2 regions of the Staphylococcus hsinchuensis genome follow, and region 1 is predicted to be linked to the other one. Evidence: riboswitches for the same ligand, from Rfam matches in the RefSeq annotation. Region 1 holds a riboswitch; the other holds the start of a gene.
What was found. Region 1 has a riboswitch for lysine ahead of QQM35_RS08180 (aspartate kinase). Riboswitches for the same ligand answer to the same signal wherever they lie in the genome.
Positions count from the first base shown of each region.

Region 2: linked by a shared signal. The riboswitch ahead of QQM35_RS09545 (amino acid permease) and the one ahead of QQM35_RS08180 (aspartate kinase) in region 1 are both predicted to bind lysine.

Region 1 is NZ_CP128355.1:1,650,713-1,659,751, forward strand. It holds gene QQM35_RS08170 (ABC-F family ATP-binding cassette domain-containing protein) at 1-1,053, shown strand, start outside; gene QQM35_RS08175 (aldo/keto reductase) at 1,233-2,063, shown strand; lysine riboswitch at 2,365-2,543, shown strand; gene QQM35_RS08180 (aspartate kinase) at 2,633-3,835, shown strand; gene QQM35_RS08185 (aspartate-semialdehyde dehydrogenase) at 3,886-4,875, shown strand; gene dapA (4-hydroxy-tetrahydrodipicolinate synthase) at 4,877-5,764, shown strand; gene dapB (4-hydroxy-tetrahydrodipicolinate reductase) at 5,761-6,483, shown strand; gene dapD (2,3,4,5-tetrahydropyridine-2,6-dicarboxylate N-acetyltransferase) at 6,507-7,226, shown strand; gene QQM35_RS08205 (amidohydrolase) at 7,418-8,572, shown strand; gene QQM35_RS08210 (alanine racemase) at 8,572-9,039, shown strand, end outside.
Region 2 is NZ_CP128355.1:1,909,114-1,918,152, forward strand. It holds gene tig (trigger factor) at 1-246, opposite strand, end outside; gene QQM35_RS09520 (hypothetical protein) at 403-1,326, opposite strand; gene QQM35_RS09525 (NUDIX domain-containing protein) at 1,342-1,950, opposite strand; gene rplT (50S ribosomal protein L20) at 2,141-2,497, opposite strand; gene rpmI (50S ribosomal protein L35) at 2,544-2,744, opposite strand; gene infC (translation initiation factor IF-3) at 2,771-3,301, opposite strand; ribosomal protein L20 leader region at 3,327-3,457, opposite strand; gene QQM35_RS09545 (amino acid permease) at 3,514-5,010, opposite strand; lysine riboswitch at 5,189-5,361, opposite strand; gene thrS (threonine--tRNA ligase) at 5,415-7,352, opposite strand; gene dnaI (primosomal protein DnaI) at 7,699-8,622, opposite strand; gene QQM35_RS09560 (replication initiation and membrane attachment family protein) at 8,619-9,039, opposite strand, start outside.

The sequences.
Region 1 (9,039 bases):
ATTCCTGCAATTAGCTGGTTAGAAGATTTCCTTATTAATTTTGAAAATACTGTAATTGTTGTCTCACATGATAGACACTTCTTAAATAATGTGTGTACGCATATAGCTGATTTAGACTATGGTAAAATTAAAATTTACGTTGGTAACTATGATTTCTGGTATCAATCAAGTCAATTAGCAATGAAAATGGCGCAAGAGCAAAACAAGAAAAAAGAAGAAAAGATTAAAGAATTGCAAGATTTCGTTGCACGTTTCTCAGCGAATGCGTCAAAATCTAAACAAGCAACAAGTCGTAAAAAACAATTAGAAAAAATTGAATTAGATGACATCCAGCCTTCTTCACGTCGTTACCCATTTGTAAACTTTACGCCTGAAAGAGAAATTGGTAATGATTTACTATTCGTTGAAAATGTTTCTAAAACAGTCGACGGCGAAAAAGTATTAGATAACATTTCATTCACTATGTTCCCTAACGATAAAGCTGTACTTGTAGGAGATAGTGAAATTGCTAAAACAACTCTATTGAAAATTTTAGCTGGTGAAATGGAACCAGATGAAGGAACAGTAAGATGGGGTGTGACAACTTCAAGAAGTTATTTACCGAAAGATAACTCAGAATACTTTGAAGGCGTTGATATGAACTTAGTTGACTGGTTACGTCAATATGCTCCTGAAGATGAACAAACAGAAACATTCCTACGTGGTTTCTTAGGACGTATGTTATTTAGTGGCGAAGAAGTTAAGAAAAAAGCTAGCGTCTTATCAGGTGGCGAGAAAGTGCGTTGTATGTTAAGTAAAATGATGTTATCTAGTGCAAATGTCCTATTACTAGATGAACCAACAAACCATTTAGACCTAGAAAGTATTACTGCAGTAAATGATGGTTTGAAAGCATTTAAAGGTTCAATTATCTTCACTTCATATGACTTCGAATTTATCAATACAATCGCAAATCGTGTCATTGATCTAAATCCAGAAGGTGCATTATCTAAAGAAATTTCTTATGAAGAGTACTTAAAAGAAACTGGTGTGTTAACACAAGCAAATGCTTAAATTTACATCATAATTTTATAACACATATATTTAAATTTTGGGGTAGAAACCTAAAGCTAAAAGCGAGGTTTCTGCCCCACTTTTTTATACGAATGCTTTTGTGACAGTGCTTAATATTTTGAATTTAATTAGATGACTTTTTATAATAAGTATTGAATTGAAATAGGAGGAATGTAGTAATGGAAAATTATTTTATGCATGATGGACAAGTAATGCCACAAATTGGTTTCGGTACATATAAGTTAAATGGGACACATGGAATGCACGCAATTAGCAATGCATTAAAGAATGGTTATTCTGTATTAGACACTGCTTATAATTATGAAAATGAAGGTACGGTTGGACGTGCTATCGCAAATAGTCACGTTTCAAGAGATGAAATTATTGTTACTTCTAAACTTCCTGGTCGTTATCAGAGTTATGATGAAGCGCTCACTGCGATTCAAGAATCTATATACCGTCTGAATGTTGAATATATTGACTTATACTTAATTCACTGGCCAAATCCTAAGCAAGGAAAATATGTAGAAGCATGGAAAGCGATGATTGCAGCTCAAAAAGCAGGTTTAATAAAATCTATTGGTGTATGTAATTTCCTTCCAGAGCATATTGAAAGGTTAGAAAAAGAAACTGGTGTGTTACCTGTTGTAAACCAAATTGAATTACATCCTTACTTTAATCAAAAAGAAATGATTCAATACCATAATGATAAAGGTATTATTACACAAGCATGGAGCCCGCTTGGTCGTGCTTCGGATGTTATGCATGACCAAACAATAGTCACGATTGCTGAAAAGTATAATAAATCTGTTCCGCAAATTATTTTAAAATGGCATATTCAAAATGGTGTTGTTCCTATTCCTAAGGCGACGTCTATTTCAAGACAATTGGAAAATAAAAACCTATTTGATTTCTATTTAAATGATGAGGATTTAGCTCAAATTGATCAATTAACGAAAGCTGATGGTCGACGAAAAGGTCAAGACCCTGCTACTTACGAAGAATTTTAAATCTCTTTCAGTATTGGAAATAAAGTTACTTGACCAATTTAAAGGCAATTTCTATTTAAATGTATAGAAATTGTCTTTTTATTTACTAAATGATACGAAAATCATGTTTTTATAAGTACTTCCCCCACTTTTTTCGCATGGATTAAAAGCAAATCCATTGATCCGCATATACAATATACACCTTTTGAGCACTTTCATACTTTAAATCACAAATTTTTCAGTTTATTTAAAAAATTTGCTCAAATCAGTTTACAGTACTATAGCCTGTATGTATAATAAGTACCATAAATAACAATTAAATAATTATTGATGAGGCGCATCAATCATGAGTAAATTTTAGAAGTATCTGCCTGCTAGCAGCTAATTTTGAAAGGGTGAGATGCCGAAACAGTTATAATAGCAGTTTATAACATGTTGGACTTTATGGTTAAGAGCTGAGAGTCTGTCATTATTGTTAAATAATGGAGTGCATCACTTGTATATAAATTTTAGAACAGGTTCGCATTCCGAACATGTTCTTTTTTTATATTATTGTGATTCTCCCCTACTGATATGAGGAGGATATGTAATTGGAAAGAAGTGTTTTGAAATTTGGTGGATCATCTGTAAGTGATTTTATAAAAATTAAAAATATCGCTGGTATGTTAAAACAAAGGGTCGAAAATGGCGAGCAACTCATTGTCGTTGTAAGTGCGATGGGTAAAACGACCGATCAACTTATGGACAATGTTTCTTCATTAACGACTCAACCTAAGGAACAAGAACTTGCATTACTTTTAACGACTGGAGAACAACAAACAGTTTCATATATGTCGATGGTATTAAATGATATCGGCGTTAATGCAAGAGCAATGACCGGATATCAAGCTGGTATCAAAACTGTTGGACATCATTTAAAGAGTAGAATTGCAGAAATAAATCCTGAAACATTTAATCAAGCTTTTGAGGACAATGATGTATTGGTTATTGCAGGATTTCAAGGTGTTAACGAAGATATGGAAATTACAACGCTTGGACGTGGTGGTTCAGATACAACAGCAGTAGCTTTAGCAGCGAGTAATAATACACCTTGTGAAATTTACACTGATGTTGATGGTGTTTATGCTACAGACCCTCGTGTTTATAAGGATGCGAAACGACTTGAATACGTATCTTATGAAGAAATGATGGAAATGAGTGCTTTAGGTGCAGGTGTTTTAGAAACACGAAGCGTCGAACTCGCTCATAATTATAATATACCGCTATATTTAGGCAGAACTTTATCAAATGTGAAAGGAACATGGATTATGTCTCAAACAGAATTATTAGAAAAGAAAGCCGTTACAGGGGTTGCATTAGATACACATATGATGCATGTTACGATTAGTTATCCCCTACCAGATGATCGCTTATTAACAGCATTATTTAATAAATTAGAAGAAGGCGCCGTCAACGTCGACATGATTTCGCAAATTGTTAATTTAGAAGGTCTGCAAATGTCATTCACATTTAAAGATACAGATGCTATTCAATTAACAAAAATTTTAGAATCATTAACTGAACAATTTAACGCTTTAGATTTCAAAATTAACGAAGATTATGTAAAAATTTCATTAATAGGTTCAGGCATGCGTGATATGTCAGGTGTTGCATCAAAAGCATTTATCACATTGATTGAAAACGATATTGAGTTTTACCAAACAACAACTTCAGAGATAAGTATTTCGTGTGTAATTGATGCTGACAATGGTAAACGTGCTGTCAGTGCTTTATATCAAGCTTTCGAAATCTGAATTTTCCTAATTTCAACAAAATTAAATAATAGAAAATGGAGTGTAGAACTATGACAAGATTAGCAGTAGCTGGAGCAACAGGTTTAGTTGGAAGAAATATGTTACAAACATTAGATCGTAAAAATATTCCTTATGATGAATTAGTATTATTTTCATCAGCAAGATCAGCAGGAACAGAAATAGAGTTTCAAGGAAAAACATATACTGTACAAGAACTAACAGATGAGGCAGCAAGTGAGCATTTTGATTATGTATTAATGAGTGCAGGTGGTAGTACAAGTGCACACTTCTCCCCTATTTTTGAGCAAGCTGGCGCTATAGTTATTGACAATTCAAGTCAATGGAGAATGACAGACGGTATTGATTTAATCGTACCTGAAGTCAATGAACCCGTACTTGATAGACAGATTATCGCTAACCCCAACTGTTCAACAATACAATCAGTTGTTCCGTTAAAGGTGTTACAAGAGGCATACGGTTTACAACGTGTTGCATATACGACGTATCAAGCGGTATCAGGCTCGGGGGTTAAAGGTAAAGAGGACTTAGCTGAAGGAGCAAATGGTAGAGAACCACAGGCGTATCCACACCCTATTTATAATAACGTTTTACCACATATAGATATTTTCTTAGAAGATGGGTATACAAAAGAAGAACAAAAAATGATAGACGAAACACGCAAAATTTTACACGATGATCATTTAAAAGTGACTGCAACGTGTGTACGTGTACCCGTACAAGATAGTCACAGTGTACACATGAGTGTAACTTTGAATAATGAAGCCACGGTTGAATCAATTCAATCATTATTTGAAAAAGATAATCGAGTTGTTCTCATCGATAATCCTGAGAAAAATGAATATCCATTAGCTATTCACTCAACAGGTAAAGACGAAATCTTTGTAGGTCGTATTCGTCGCGATGAATCATTAGATAATACTTTCCATGTATGGTGTACTTCAGACAACTTATTGAAAGGTGCAGCACTCAATGCCGTACAAATACTTGAACAAGTAAAGAGTTTGAAAGGAGTAAAATAATATGGGACACATTTTTGAAGGCGTAGGTGTAGCGTTAATTACACCATTTACACATAATGAGGTTGATTATGATGCACTAAGAAAGCACGTTAGTTACTTATTAGAAAATAACGCAAAGTCAATCGTTGTCAATGGTACAACAGCAGAGAATCCAACTTTGTCAGATGAAGAGAAAGATCGCATTCTTGAAGTTGTTGTAAACGAAGTCAATGGTAATGTACCAGTCATCGCAGGTACAGGAACAAACAGTACACAAAAGTCAATTCAAGCATCAATTCGTGCTAAAGAGTTAGGTGCAGATGGCATTATGTTAATTACACCCTATTATAATAAAACGAATCAACGCGGTTTAATTGAACATTTTACAAAAATTGCAAATGCTGTGAAATTACCAGTTGTATTATATGACGTGCCTTCAAGAACGAATATGACAATTGAAGCTGAAACTGTAGAAACTCTAAGTAAAAATGAATATATTGTTGCGATAAAAGATGCTACGAACGATTTTGAGTTCCTAGAAGATGTTAAAAAACGTGTAGATTTAGATAACTTCACTTTATTAAGTGGAAATGATGACAATGTTGTTGAGTTTTATAACAGAGGCGGACACGGTGTAATTTCGGTGGTCGCAAATGTGATTCCTCAAGCATTCCAATCTCTTTATGATGATAGTAAAAATGGTAAAGATATAGCATCAGACTTTAAACCGATTGAAACGCTGTTAGATGCACTTGCTGTCGATGTGAACCCTATTCCGATCAAAGTATTAACTACAGTAGAAGGATTCGGCAATTATGAATTACGTCTTCCACTTGTTCCATTAGAAGATAATGAGCGTCAACAATTAGAACAAGCATACGAACAATATAAAGCAGGTGACAATGGATGAATATCTTATTAATCGGATATGGTGCAATGAACCAACGTGTTGCACGTTTAGCAGAAGAAAATGGTCATAAAATTGTAGGTATTATTGTTAGGGATAGTTCTAAATCATATCCTTACCCTACTGTTGAACACATAGCAGATGCTAAAGATGCTGATGTGGCGATTGATTTTTCAAACCCAGAATTATTATTACCATTGTTAGAAGAAGAATTTAACTTACCTTTAGTAATTGCTACTACTGGAGAAAAAGAACAAATAATCGATAAATTAAAATCATTAAGTGAAGATATGCCAGTGTTCTTCAGTGCGAATATGAGTTACGGGGTACATGCGTTAACGAAGATTTTAGAAGCGGCAGTTCCTCTATTACAAGACTTTGATATTGAGTTAACTGAAGCGCATCACAATAAAAAAGTAGATGCACCAAGTGGCACTTTGGTGAAGTTATATGATGTTATAAAGGAACTGAGACAACAATCTACGCCAGTGTATGACCGTCACGAAAAATCAGATAAACGTACTGAAGACGAAATCGGTATTCATGCAGTACGTGGTGGCACGATTGTAGGCCAACATGATGTATTGTTCGCAGGTACTGATGAAACGATTGAAATTACACATCGTGCGCAGTCTAAAGACATCTTTGCAAACGGTGCCATTGGTGCCGCAGAGAAATTAGTAAATAAACCTAATGCATATTACACATTTGATAATTTATAAAATAATAAGGAGTGTTTAAATTTATGGTACAACATTTATCAGCAGAGGAAATTATTCAATATATTAGTGATGCAAAAAAATCTACACCACTTAAAGTTTATGCAAACGGGAACTTTGAAAGCGTTGAATTCCCAGAAAGCTTCAAAGTATTTGGTGGAGATAACTCGAAAGTTATTTTCTGTGAATCAGATGATTGGAAAGCATTTTATGAGTCAAACCAAAACGTTATTGAAGATTTAGAAATCGAAATGGATCGTCGTAATTCAGCAATTCCTTTAAAAGACTTAACAAATACAAATGCACGTATTGAGCCAGGCGCATTCATACGCGAACAAGCAATCATTGAAGATGGTGCTGTAGTCATGATGGGCGCAACAATTAATATTGGTGCTGTTGTCGGTGAAGGTACAATGGTTGATATGAACGCTGCTTTAGGCGGTCGTGCGACAACTGGTAAAAATGTACACGTTGGCGCAGGTGCAGTATTAGCTGGTGTGATTGAGCCCCCTAGTGCCTCTCCTGTTGTTATTGAAGATAATGTATTAATTGGAGCAAATGCAGTAATACTTGAAGGTGTAACAGTTGGTGAAGGTGCCATCGTTGCAGCGGGTGCTATTGTAACGCAAGATGTTCCAGCAGGCGCAGTTGTTGCAGGTACGCCAGCTAAAGTTATCAAGCAATCTCACGAAGTGGAAGATTCTAAACGTGAAATTGTATCTGCATTAAGAAAATTAAATGACTAATACTTTAAGCTAAAGTCAAAACACATTAGAAGCAATTGAGGTCGGGGCGGACTCTAATCCAAAATAAGCAATGACTTATTTTTAAATGCCCCACCCTATTGGCTTCTAAATTTTTATACATAAAAATATGGTATTGATTAAACGTGATACCTATTTTCAATTGAATATTATTTTATAAGGATCTGATAACCATGAACGAATTAGAATTTGTAACTAAACATAGACGTCATTTACATCAACATCCAGAATTGAGCTTGCATGAATTTGAAACAACTACATATATTGCCAAATTTTTAGATGAATACGGAATCGAATATGAACGACCATTAGAAACAGGTCTCATCGCATATTTACCAGGAAACGGTACCCATACTATTGCTTTTCGTGCAGATATAGATGCGCTACCTATATTTGAGGAAAATGAGGTGCCATATAAAAGTAAAACAGACAATGTGATGCATGCGTGTGGTCATGATGGGCATACTACAGCGTTAATGTTATTTGTTAAACGTTGTAAAGCTATGGCAGATCAAGGTACATTACCGCAAAATGTCGTTTTTATCTTTCAACCAGCTGAAGAAACAGGTGGCGGCGCGAATCGATTAATTCGAGCAGGCGCATTTGATAAGTATCCTATTGAATCAGTGTTTGGTGTTCACGTTAACCCATTTGAAAATGAAGGAAAAGTTGTAATTAGAGATGAAGAAATTACTGCAAGTGCAACAGAATACCGTTTTTACTTACATGGCCTATCTAGTCATGTAGCTGATAAAGAACAAGGTCATTCATGTGGTGAAGCGTTACAACACGTGTTGACTCAAGTAGGACAAATTCAACAATATCATTTAAATGGATTAAAACGTAACATTGTACACATGGGGCACTTTGAAGCGGGTGAAGCGATTAATACTGTCCCTAGTCACGGTTATTTAGAAGGCACAATCCGTACTTATGATGAAAAGGATTTAGAAATTGTTAAAAATCAAATGAACAAAATTTCTGAAAGTGTTGCTTTGCTATTTAATGTTGAATGTAGAGTAGAATTTGCAGAAGGTTATCCGCCTACGTATAATGATCCTTCTTTACGTAAACATGTGGTTCGAGGTTTAGAAAGCTCAGACTTGGAAATCATTGATAAACCAACTCCATTTTTATTCGGTGAGGATTTTAGCTTTTATCAACGTATGGCTCCAAGTTACTTTGTATTTGTAGGTACAAGAGATGAAGAAAAAGGATTTGTAACAGGTCTCCATACTGCTACATTGAATTTTAATGAGCATATGCTCATTCGTATAGCAGATTATTATGAACAAATATTATCAACTTATGATGAGGTGCATGGTTAATGACTGCGATTTGGTCGGTAGATACAGAACAATTTTATAAAAATGCAGTAAACGTTGTTAAAGGAAATTCTATTATGGCTGTAGTTAAAAATAATGCATATCACTATGGTTTAGAATTTGCTGTACAACAGTTTTTACGAGCAGGTATCAATACATTTAGTACGACATCTTTAAGAGAGGCTATTCGTGTGCGTGCATTAGCACCAAATGCAACAATATTTTTGATGAATGCAGTTTACGAGTTTGACAAGGTACGTGAACATAATATTCACATGACTTTACCTTCCCTATCATTTTACTATGAACATTTAGAAGATTTACGTGATATTCATGTACACTTAGAATTTGAAAATCTATTACATCGTTCTGGGTTTAAATCTCTTTTAGAAATTAAAGAAGTGTTAGAACATCATGCTCAAAATAATAATGTACATAAAATGAAAATTGCAGGTTTATGGACACATTTC
Region 2 (9,039 bases), 260 kb from region 1:
TTCATCAATTGCTTCCCCATAAGCTTCTGGTAGTAAAATGTCTACAGCATCTTGATATAATGCTTCTACACCAAAACGTTGTTCGAAAATTTGACGAGGTACTTTCCCTTTACGGAAACCTGGCACGTTAATTTGTTTTACTACTTTTTTGAAAGCTTTGTCAATTGCTTGATCTACTTTTTCTGCAGGAACAGTAACTGATAATACTCCAGTGTTACCTTCCTTTTTTTCCCAAGTTGCTGTCATGTATAAAAACCTCCATGATTATCCTATTTTATTTTTTCAACTTCCCTATTATAGCATATGACCTTGTGCTACACAAACATGGCACTCACCCATACAAAGAATAGTTCGTTGAAATTTATTTTCAATATTTAATTTACCCTGAACTACATACTTTAATTATGATTGACTATCTAATTGTTCGAGATATTTAATTACAGGGTGTTGATCGTCACGCTTTTCTAAGTTAACCATTGACTTGAAATAATTTGTATATGCATATATCCAATCGTCTATAGATGCAATGCTTTCAACGTCAATAGGATAAAGGAGTATCGCGTGATTATTCATTAAATGGAGCGCCTCAGTAGTAATCGTCGCTACTTGATCTTCTAATCGACCAATTACATGAGGAATGATTTGTTCCTTGATCTTAGTGTGCTCTAGCCCTGTTAAATGATTGGGATTAACAGAGACCTTTTGCTTTAACTTTGTAATTTCAATTTCATTGTCATACTGAGCAAAGCGTAAATATTCTAACATAATACTTACTACATTGGGCGCTAAATCAGAATGGACTAAGATGTTAACAATTGTTTCTTTATAGTGGAATTCATTAAAATCTATAAGCATTAGGATTGTATTTATCTGTTCGCGTAATGATAGTTCATCAAATTGTTGAAGCAACTCTGAAGCGTGTTCGTTGTGTTTCTCTAATTCTCGTAACGCACGTTCTTTAATAGGATATAATTCCATACGTGTCTTGTGATTATGAACTTCATCTATAACCTGATTTATCACTTCTACCACTTCAAAGTATTGTCCTAAACCTTCTAAACTTTTAATATAATAAATCATTAAATCATCATATTTAGTGATGCCTTGCTTCAATAAAATGATAGCCTCTTCTCTTAATTCTAGGTAACTACCCATTTGGTACAATAATGCACATTTGAGTAATGACATTTGTTCATCTAATTCAAATTGTTGTTCATATTGTTCAAAAAGTTCATAAGTCTGATCAAATTTATCTTTGTTAAATGACTGTTTAATCTCCCTTATTAACTTATCTTGAGAACGGGGAAACGGAATAATGTCAGACATTCAAATACACCTCTATTATAACGCTTGTAATATTAATGAACTCCACGTTTCAAATTCATCATAGTTGTCAATTTTGTTTTGATCTACCCATTTAATTTTTAATGTGTCAGTTTCTTTAGCCTCTACATCTTTACTATTGACCTTAATTTTAAAAACGACACCTAAATGAACTTCTCCTACCTCATTCGTATCATCATTAATAAATCCAGTATACGTTAGATTTTGTGATTTTTGTTGTGAAAGGCCAACCTCTTCTTCTAATTCTCTTTGTGCATTTGTTCTTAGCACTTCATTTATAGAGTCTGCCCCTGGAACTTCATTCATATGTCCACCGACACCAATTGATGACTGGCCGTGAAGACGAGATTCACCTCCACCTGAGAGACGCTCATAAATCAATAACTCATCATGTTCATTTTCTAATAAACAATATGAAACGAGTTGTTTATAGGATGGATCTTCTTCCATATCACCTCTACGTTTAACTTCATATTGCTGTAACGTATCAAAAATTTCTTGACCCTGGGGTGAATTTTTATCTAAAAATCCATTAAATTGATTTTTTTCATCTGAAAATAAAATTGTTCTTGGAACAACTGTGATCATTTCATCAAATTTAGACATAAGTATCTCCTTCATATATGACTTCTTTGTTATTTTATCAAATGCAGTGTAGATATCAAAATATCATCACGCTTACACACGATTCTATATTTATTCCTGTGATTTATGTATGGAAATTTATAATAATAAAAAAGTGATAACTCCTACATATAATAGTAGAAATTATCACTTTGAAAATGTATCGTCTTTATTATTTTAATGCTTCTTTTGCTTTTGATACTAATTCAGCGAAAGCTTTTTCGTCTGAGATAGCAATTTCAGAAAGCATTTTACGGTTTACGTCGATTTCAGCTTTCTTTAAACCATTCATTAATCTTGAATAGCTCATGTCGTGTTGACGTGCTGCCGCATTAATACGTGTAATCCATAATTTACGGAAATCACGTTTTCTTTGACGGCGGTCACGGAATGAATATTGACCTGATTTCATTACTTGTTGTTTTGCTACTTTATATAATGTGCGTTTAGCACCGAAGTAACCTTTAGCTAATTTAATCGTCTTTTTACGACGAGCTCTTGTTACTGTTCCACCTTTAACTCGTGGCATAATAACTCCTCCTCAAAAATTATATTTCAATTGTTATATCGTTCGATTATTTTTTATAAGATAATAATTGTTTTACGCGTTTCATATCTGATTTGTGAACTAAAGCAGATTTACGTAATTGACGTTTTTGTTTAGTTTCTTTGTTTGCAAATAAGTGTGAAGTGAAAGCTCTAGAACGTTTTAATTTACCTGAACCAGTTCTTTTAACACGTTTAGCTGCTCCACGGTGTGTTTTCATTTTTGGCATGATTCATTTCCTCCTACTAATTTCGATTATTGTTTTTCGTTAATTGGACTTAACATGATAAACATTTGACGTCCATCCATTTTAGGTTTTTGTTCAACTGTAGCAATATCTTTCGTTTCATTTGCGAATTGCTCTAATACGCGTTGACCAATTTCCTTATGCGTAATCGCACGTCCTCTGAAACGGATTGAAACTTTACATTTGTCACCTTTAGTTAAGAACTTACGGCCGTTCTTCAACTTAGTTTGGAAATCATGTTCTTCAATCGTTGGACTTAAACGGATTTCTTTAACGTTAATCGTTTTTTGTTTCTTTTTCATTTCTTTTTCTTTCTTTTGTTGCTCAAATTTGTACTTACCGTAATCCATAATTTTAGCAACTGGTGGTTTAGCATTAGGAGCCATAATAACTACATCTAAACCTACGCGTTCTGCCATTTCTAACGCTTCATTTTTAGATTTAACTCCAATTTGCTCTCCATCTTGTCCAATAAGTCGTAATTCTTTTGCGCGAATCTTTTCGTTAACTTGAGTTTGATCTTTTGCTATGGTTGACACCTCCAACTTTTTTACGAAATTATCCCAAGCAAAAAGAGAGCGAGTATACAATATACCCGCCCTCTTTTACACATGATAATCGTACTCATGTACTATAGACCTGCCAACTGCATATGCGTCGCTACAGGTGAGAAGCGGGAGCCTCTACTTGGTTCGTTTCGTATTCAACATTGACCATGATAGCAACAATACACAATTAAGTCAAGACTATTTTATTTATTTTTTTCGAATTCTTCCATTTGGACATCTTGTCTTAAGTCAACTTTATCCAATGGTATCTTTTTCGTTTTATAACGTAGTTTATGATATAGGAAAAAGACTAAGAACACTGGTATACCCATATATGTGATAATAAATCGATTTAAATCAAAGTGCCCTGTTTTAATAAAGTCAACATCTTGTCCGATGATAACAATCACACATAATATCCCAGCAAATATTGGTCCAAATGGGAACAATGTGGCTCTATATTTCAGTTTAGATTTATCGTGTTTTTGTTTATCGAATGCTTTTCTGAAACGATAATGACTAATCGCAATACCGACCCAAGCTATAAATCCGGTCATTCCACTTGCTGCAACAATATATTGGTAAGCATCTCCACTTAAATGTTGTAGTACGAATATACCGATAACAAGTAGTCCTGTTACTAACAATGCGATATAAGGTACACCATTTTTATTTGTTTTTCCAAATGCTGAAAATGCTAGTTTATCTTTACTCATAGAATATAGCATACGCGTTGAAGCGTACATACCTGAGTTACCAGCAGATAATACCGAAGTTAAAATAACTGCGTTCATAAATGAGGCTGCGAATGCAAGGCCTGCATTTTTAAATACTAAAGTAAACGGTGAAGTTGCCACACTATCTTCTCCGCCCATCAACGCAGAACTGTCATAAGGAATTAACATACCGATGACGAAAATAGCTAAAATATAAAACAGTAAAATTCTCCAAAAGACTTGTTTAATTGCTTTTGGTACTGCACGTTCTGGGTTTTCAGATTCACCAGCTGTGATACCAATTAATTCAGTTCCTTGGAAAGAGAAGCCTGCAACTAAGAATACACCTAATATTGAAAGTAAACTACCATTTAATCCATCACCTAAAATCGGACCTTGACCTTTAGTAAATGTATCAAAGCCAACAAACTTACCACCCATGATACCTAATATCGTAAGTAAGCCGATGATGATAAATATAATCACGGTAACTACTTTAATTAATGCAAACCAATATTCACTTTCGCCGTACACTCTAACTGAAAGTGAGTTTAAACCGAAGATAATTACTAGGAATAAACAACTCCAAACCCATGCCGGGATAGCTGTCAATGGCGTCCAATATTCTATTACCTGTGCGGCTATCGTGACGTCTGCAGCCACCGTAATGACCCAGTTAAACCAGTAATTCCACCCTAATGCAAATCCTAGTGAGGGATCTACAAATCGTGTAGCATAAGTACTAAATGACCCCGAAACTGGAAGGTAAGTGGCCATTTCTCCTAACGAGGTCATCAGGAAGAACACCATTGCACCAATAATCGCATATGCAAGTAATGCCCCTAATGCACCTGCATCATGTATAGCGCCACCTGACGTCATAAATAAACCTGTACCAATACATCCACCTATTGCAATCATGGATATGTGGCGATCTTTTAAACCTCTTTGTACTCCATCATTTTGACTTTGTTGTTTTGCCATAAAAGCTTCCTTTCTTTAAACTTAGAGGCTAACTTTCTATAAGGTTAAATTTCATGAGTTGCTGAACGTAATACATACTAATATTTATAAAATTACGTTTTTGCTTCTATCATGTAAATCAATAACCCAGCATTAAAAGGGTGCATACCTTTTGATATGCACCCTTAACTCAAACACTTATATAGGTAGCACATCACATATGTGACAGTCCAGTTCCTTTCGGTAACTGACCCAACTCTTATTGTATATGGGCAATAAAAGCTTCGGCATTTTTACCTTTCATCAATCCAACATGTATCCCATATGATTTCTGGATAATTACTCCTTAAAAATGCAACCTCTAACTCAAATTTTTATTAATTTCACTGATTAACAATATACATTAAATAATTTATCTTTTCAAGTTATCTTTGTTTTTTCAAACGAATCTCATCAACCAAGTTCCAAATAAACTCATCTCTTTCCATTGTTTCTTGGTCTTGAGAGCCATACTTTCTAACGTTAACTTCTTTATTTTCAACTTCTTTATCCCCGACTACGATTTGGTATGGGATTTTGTGCATTTGAGCTTCTCTAATTTTGTATCCCATTTTCTCATTGCGGTCATCAATTTCAACTCTTACGCCTTGTGATTTAAGTTCATCTTGTAAAGAGCGCGCATAATCATAGTGTAAATCAACATTTACTGGAATGATTTCGACTTGCTTAGGCGCTAACCATGTAGGGAATGCACCTTTAGTCTCTTCAGTTAAGAAGGCAACAAAACGTTCCATTGTAGAAACGACACCACGGTGGATCACTACTGGACGATGTTGTTCTCCATCATTACCGATATATGTTAAATCAAATTTTTGCGGTAATAAGAAGTCCAACTGCGCTGTAGATAATGTCTCTTCTTTACCCATAGCAGTTTGTACTTGCACGTCTAATTTAGGACCGTAGAACGCTGCTTCGCCAATTGCTTCTTCATATTGTAAACCTAATTCATCAACCGCTTCTTTCAACATGCTTTCGGCTTTATTCCACATTTCATCGTCATCGAAATATTTCTCTTTATCTTCAGGATCGCGATAACTTAATCTGAATGAATAATCTTCGAAATTAAAGTCATTATATACATCAATAATTAAGTTTACGACGCGTTTAAATTCTTCTTTAATTTGATCTGGTCTTACAAAGATGTGTGCGTCATTTAGTGTCATCCCTCTTACACGTTGTAAACCAGAAACGGCACCACTCGCTTCATAACGATGCATTGTACCTAATTCAGCGATACGTATAGGTAATTCACGATAAGAATGCGGTTTATTAGCATAGACCATCATATGGTGAGGACAGTTCATTGGTCTTAATACCATTTCTTCGTTTTCATCTAATTTCATTGTAGGGAACATGTCATCTTGATAGTGATCCCAGTGGCCTGATGTTTTATAAAGATCAGCGTTTGCCATGATTGGTGTATACACATGGTCGTAACCCATTTCCACTTCTTTATCAACAATATAGCGTTCAATTTCTCGACGAATTGTCGCCCCGTTTGGTAACCATAATGGTAAACCTGCACCTACGAGTTGGTTATTTGTAAATAACTCTAAGTCTTTACCAATTTTACGATGGTCCCGTTCTTTACGCTCTTCTAACATTTGTAAATGTGCTTTTAAATCCTTTTTGTCGAAAAATGCTGTACCGTATATACGTTGCAACATTTTATTATCGTTATCTCCACGCCAGTAAGCACCTGCAGTAGATAGAAGTTTAAATTCTTTAATCTTCGCAGTAGTAGGTACATGGACACCTCTACATAAATCTGTAAATTCACCTTGAGAATACAACGTTACATTTTCGCCTTCAGGTATCGCATCGATTAATTCTAATTTATATGGGTCATCACTAAAGAATGATTTAGCTTCTTCTCTAGTTACCACTTTTCGTTCAATTGAATAATTTTCATTAACAATTTGTTTCATTGTCTTTTCAATTTTTTCGAAATCATCTGAAGAAATATTTTCGTCTGTATCAAAGTCGTAATAGAAACCACCTTCGATAACAGGACCGACACCAAATTTCACATCGCCGTATAATCTTTTTAATGCTTGAGCCATAAGATGTGCAGTAGAATGTCGTAATACTTCTAATGCTTCTTCACTACCAGGCGTCACGATTTCAAGTGCCCCATCTTCTTCAATCGGTCTTGTTAAATCAATCATTTGATCGTCTAATTTACCTGCGACTGCTTTTTTTCTTAAACCTAGACTAATTGAATGTGCAATTTCTTCAGTTGTTGTACCTTTATCAAACGCCTTTGAATTACCATCAGGAAATGTAATATTAATTTGATCCATGATATATCCTCCCTATTTTTGAAATTTAAATCGAAGTTGCACGTGATGTACCAATTAATTATGGTTGAAAATGAAAAAGACCCCATCCCAAAAGGGACGAGGTCTTCGCGGTACCACCCTAAATAAAAGCGACTAACTATAAGAAAGCCACTCTACTCTACTTAAGATAACGGTCTTGAGCCGGATGTTCATTACAACATCATTGACAAAGTAGTAATGTATAAATGAATTTGCCAAATTCTCATCTTCTTTGACTCTCTGTAAAGTTCTAGTTTATACATCATGTCTTTGTGTCGTTTCACTTCGATTTAGATTTAATTATATTATACATCATTTGTTATAATTTTCAATCGTTCCGGTAATTTTCGCCTTCTAAGAAATATGGTTTTGCTAATGTTTTAATGCGCTCCATAATTCTCGCCGCTTTGGTTTTATCAGTACCAGCACGAGAGACCGATAAATGAAACTCTAATTCTTCAAAACTTAAATTTGAACTGAAGAATGTTGGAAGTTCTTGAACCATACGATAATGGAGAAGCGGTCCTAAAACCTCATCTCTTACCCACGGTGTAATCTCTTCTGCTCCGATATCATCGAGCATTAAGATATTTGATTCTCGAACTTTCTGCAAGTTTTTTTCAAAACTACCATCTTTAAATCCGCCTTTTAACGTTCGTATAAACTCAGGTGTATATATAATTGTTGAAGGAATCTTTTTAGACTTTAATTGGTTTGCCATGGCACCTAAAATAAACGATTTACCTGTACCAAAAGGTCCATATAAATATAAACCTTTCACAGAATCGTCTTGATCAACTAACTTTCGACAAATTTCATGTGCTTCTTTAGCAATATTAAGTCTGCCTCTACCTTTTAAATAAATATCATCGAGCTTTGCATTTAAAGTATCTCGTTGCATATGATGTGAGGTGATTAAGCTAGCGTTAAACTTCTCTTCATCATGCTTCACTTTACAAGGGCATTGTAAGTAGCGAATTTTGATTCTGTTTTGATCGACATATAGCTCGGGAACATGCCCCTGTACAAAGTTTGGACAATCTTCAAATCGGTGGCCGTCATACACTTTTTGTTGGTCTTTGTATTCTTGCAAAATATTTAAATCTTCATCTATCATTGCGTTTGTTATTTCAGCTTGGTGTTCTTGAAGAAATGCTTTGACATCGGGATTATTGACGACGTTCTTTTTAATTTTTTCAATGCGGTTTGTTAAAGCCTTTGAATCACCCATGATTTGGTTGAAAGATTTCATTCATCACCCTCCTTCCATGTTTCCTTTAATTCTTTAAGAAATGCTTCTTTATCTCGTTCAAAGTCTTCATCAACGGTATCTTTATTTTGATATTGTGGGTTATCTCGTTCTTCTAACCATTTTGGTGTCATTTCTCTTGAAGGTAATTGTTGTTGACGATAAGTTGCTTTTCCTTTTTCATTTGATGATTGATTTGTTTTCAGTTGGTTTACCTTTTTAGCATGTTCATATGCTTGTTTCGCCGTTTTGATGCCTAATTTTTTCCAGTTAGATGCTACCTCAAAAATATAAGACTTCGGAAGTTTCATATCTTCCTTTAACATGACAAACTGAAGTAATATGTTAATCACACCAAATGGCAACTTTTCGCGTTCTATTAATTCTTCGACCATCAGTTTCTGTTTAAAAGTTGGTTCA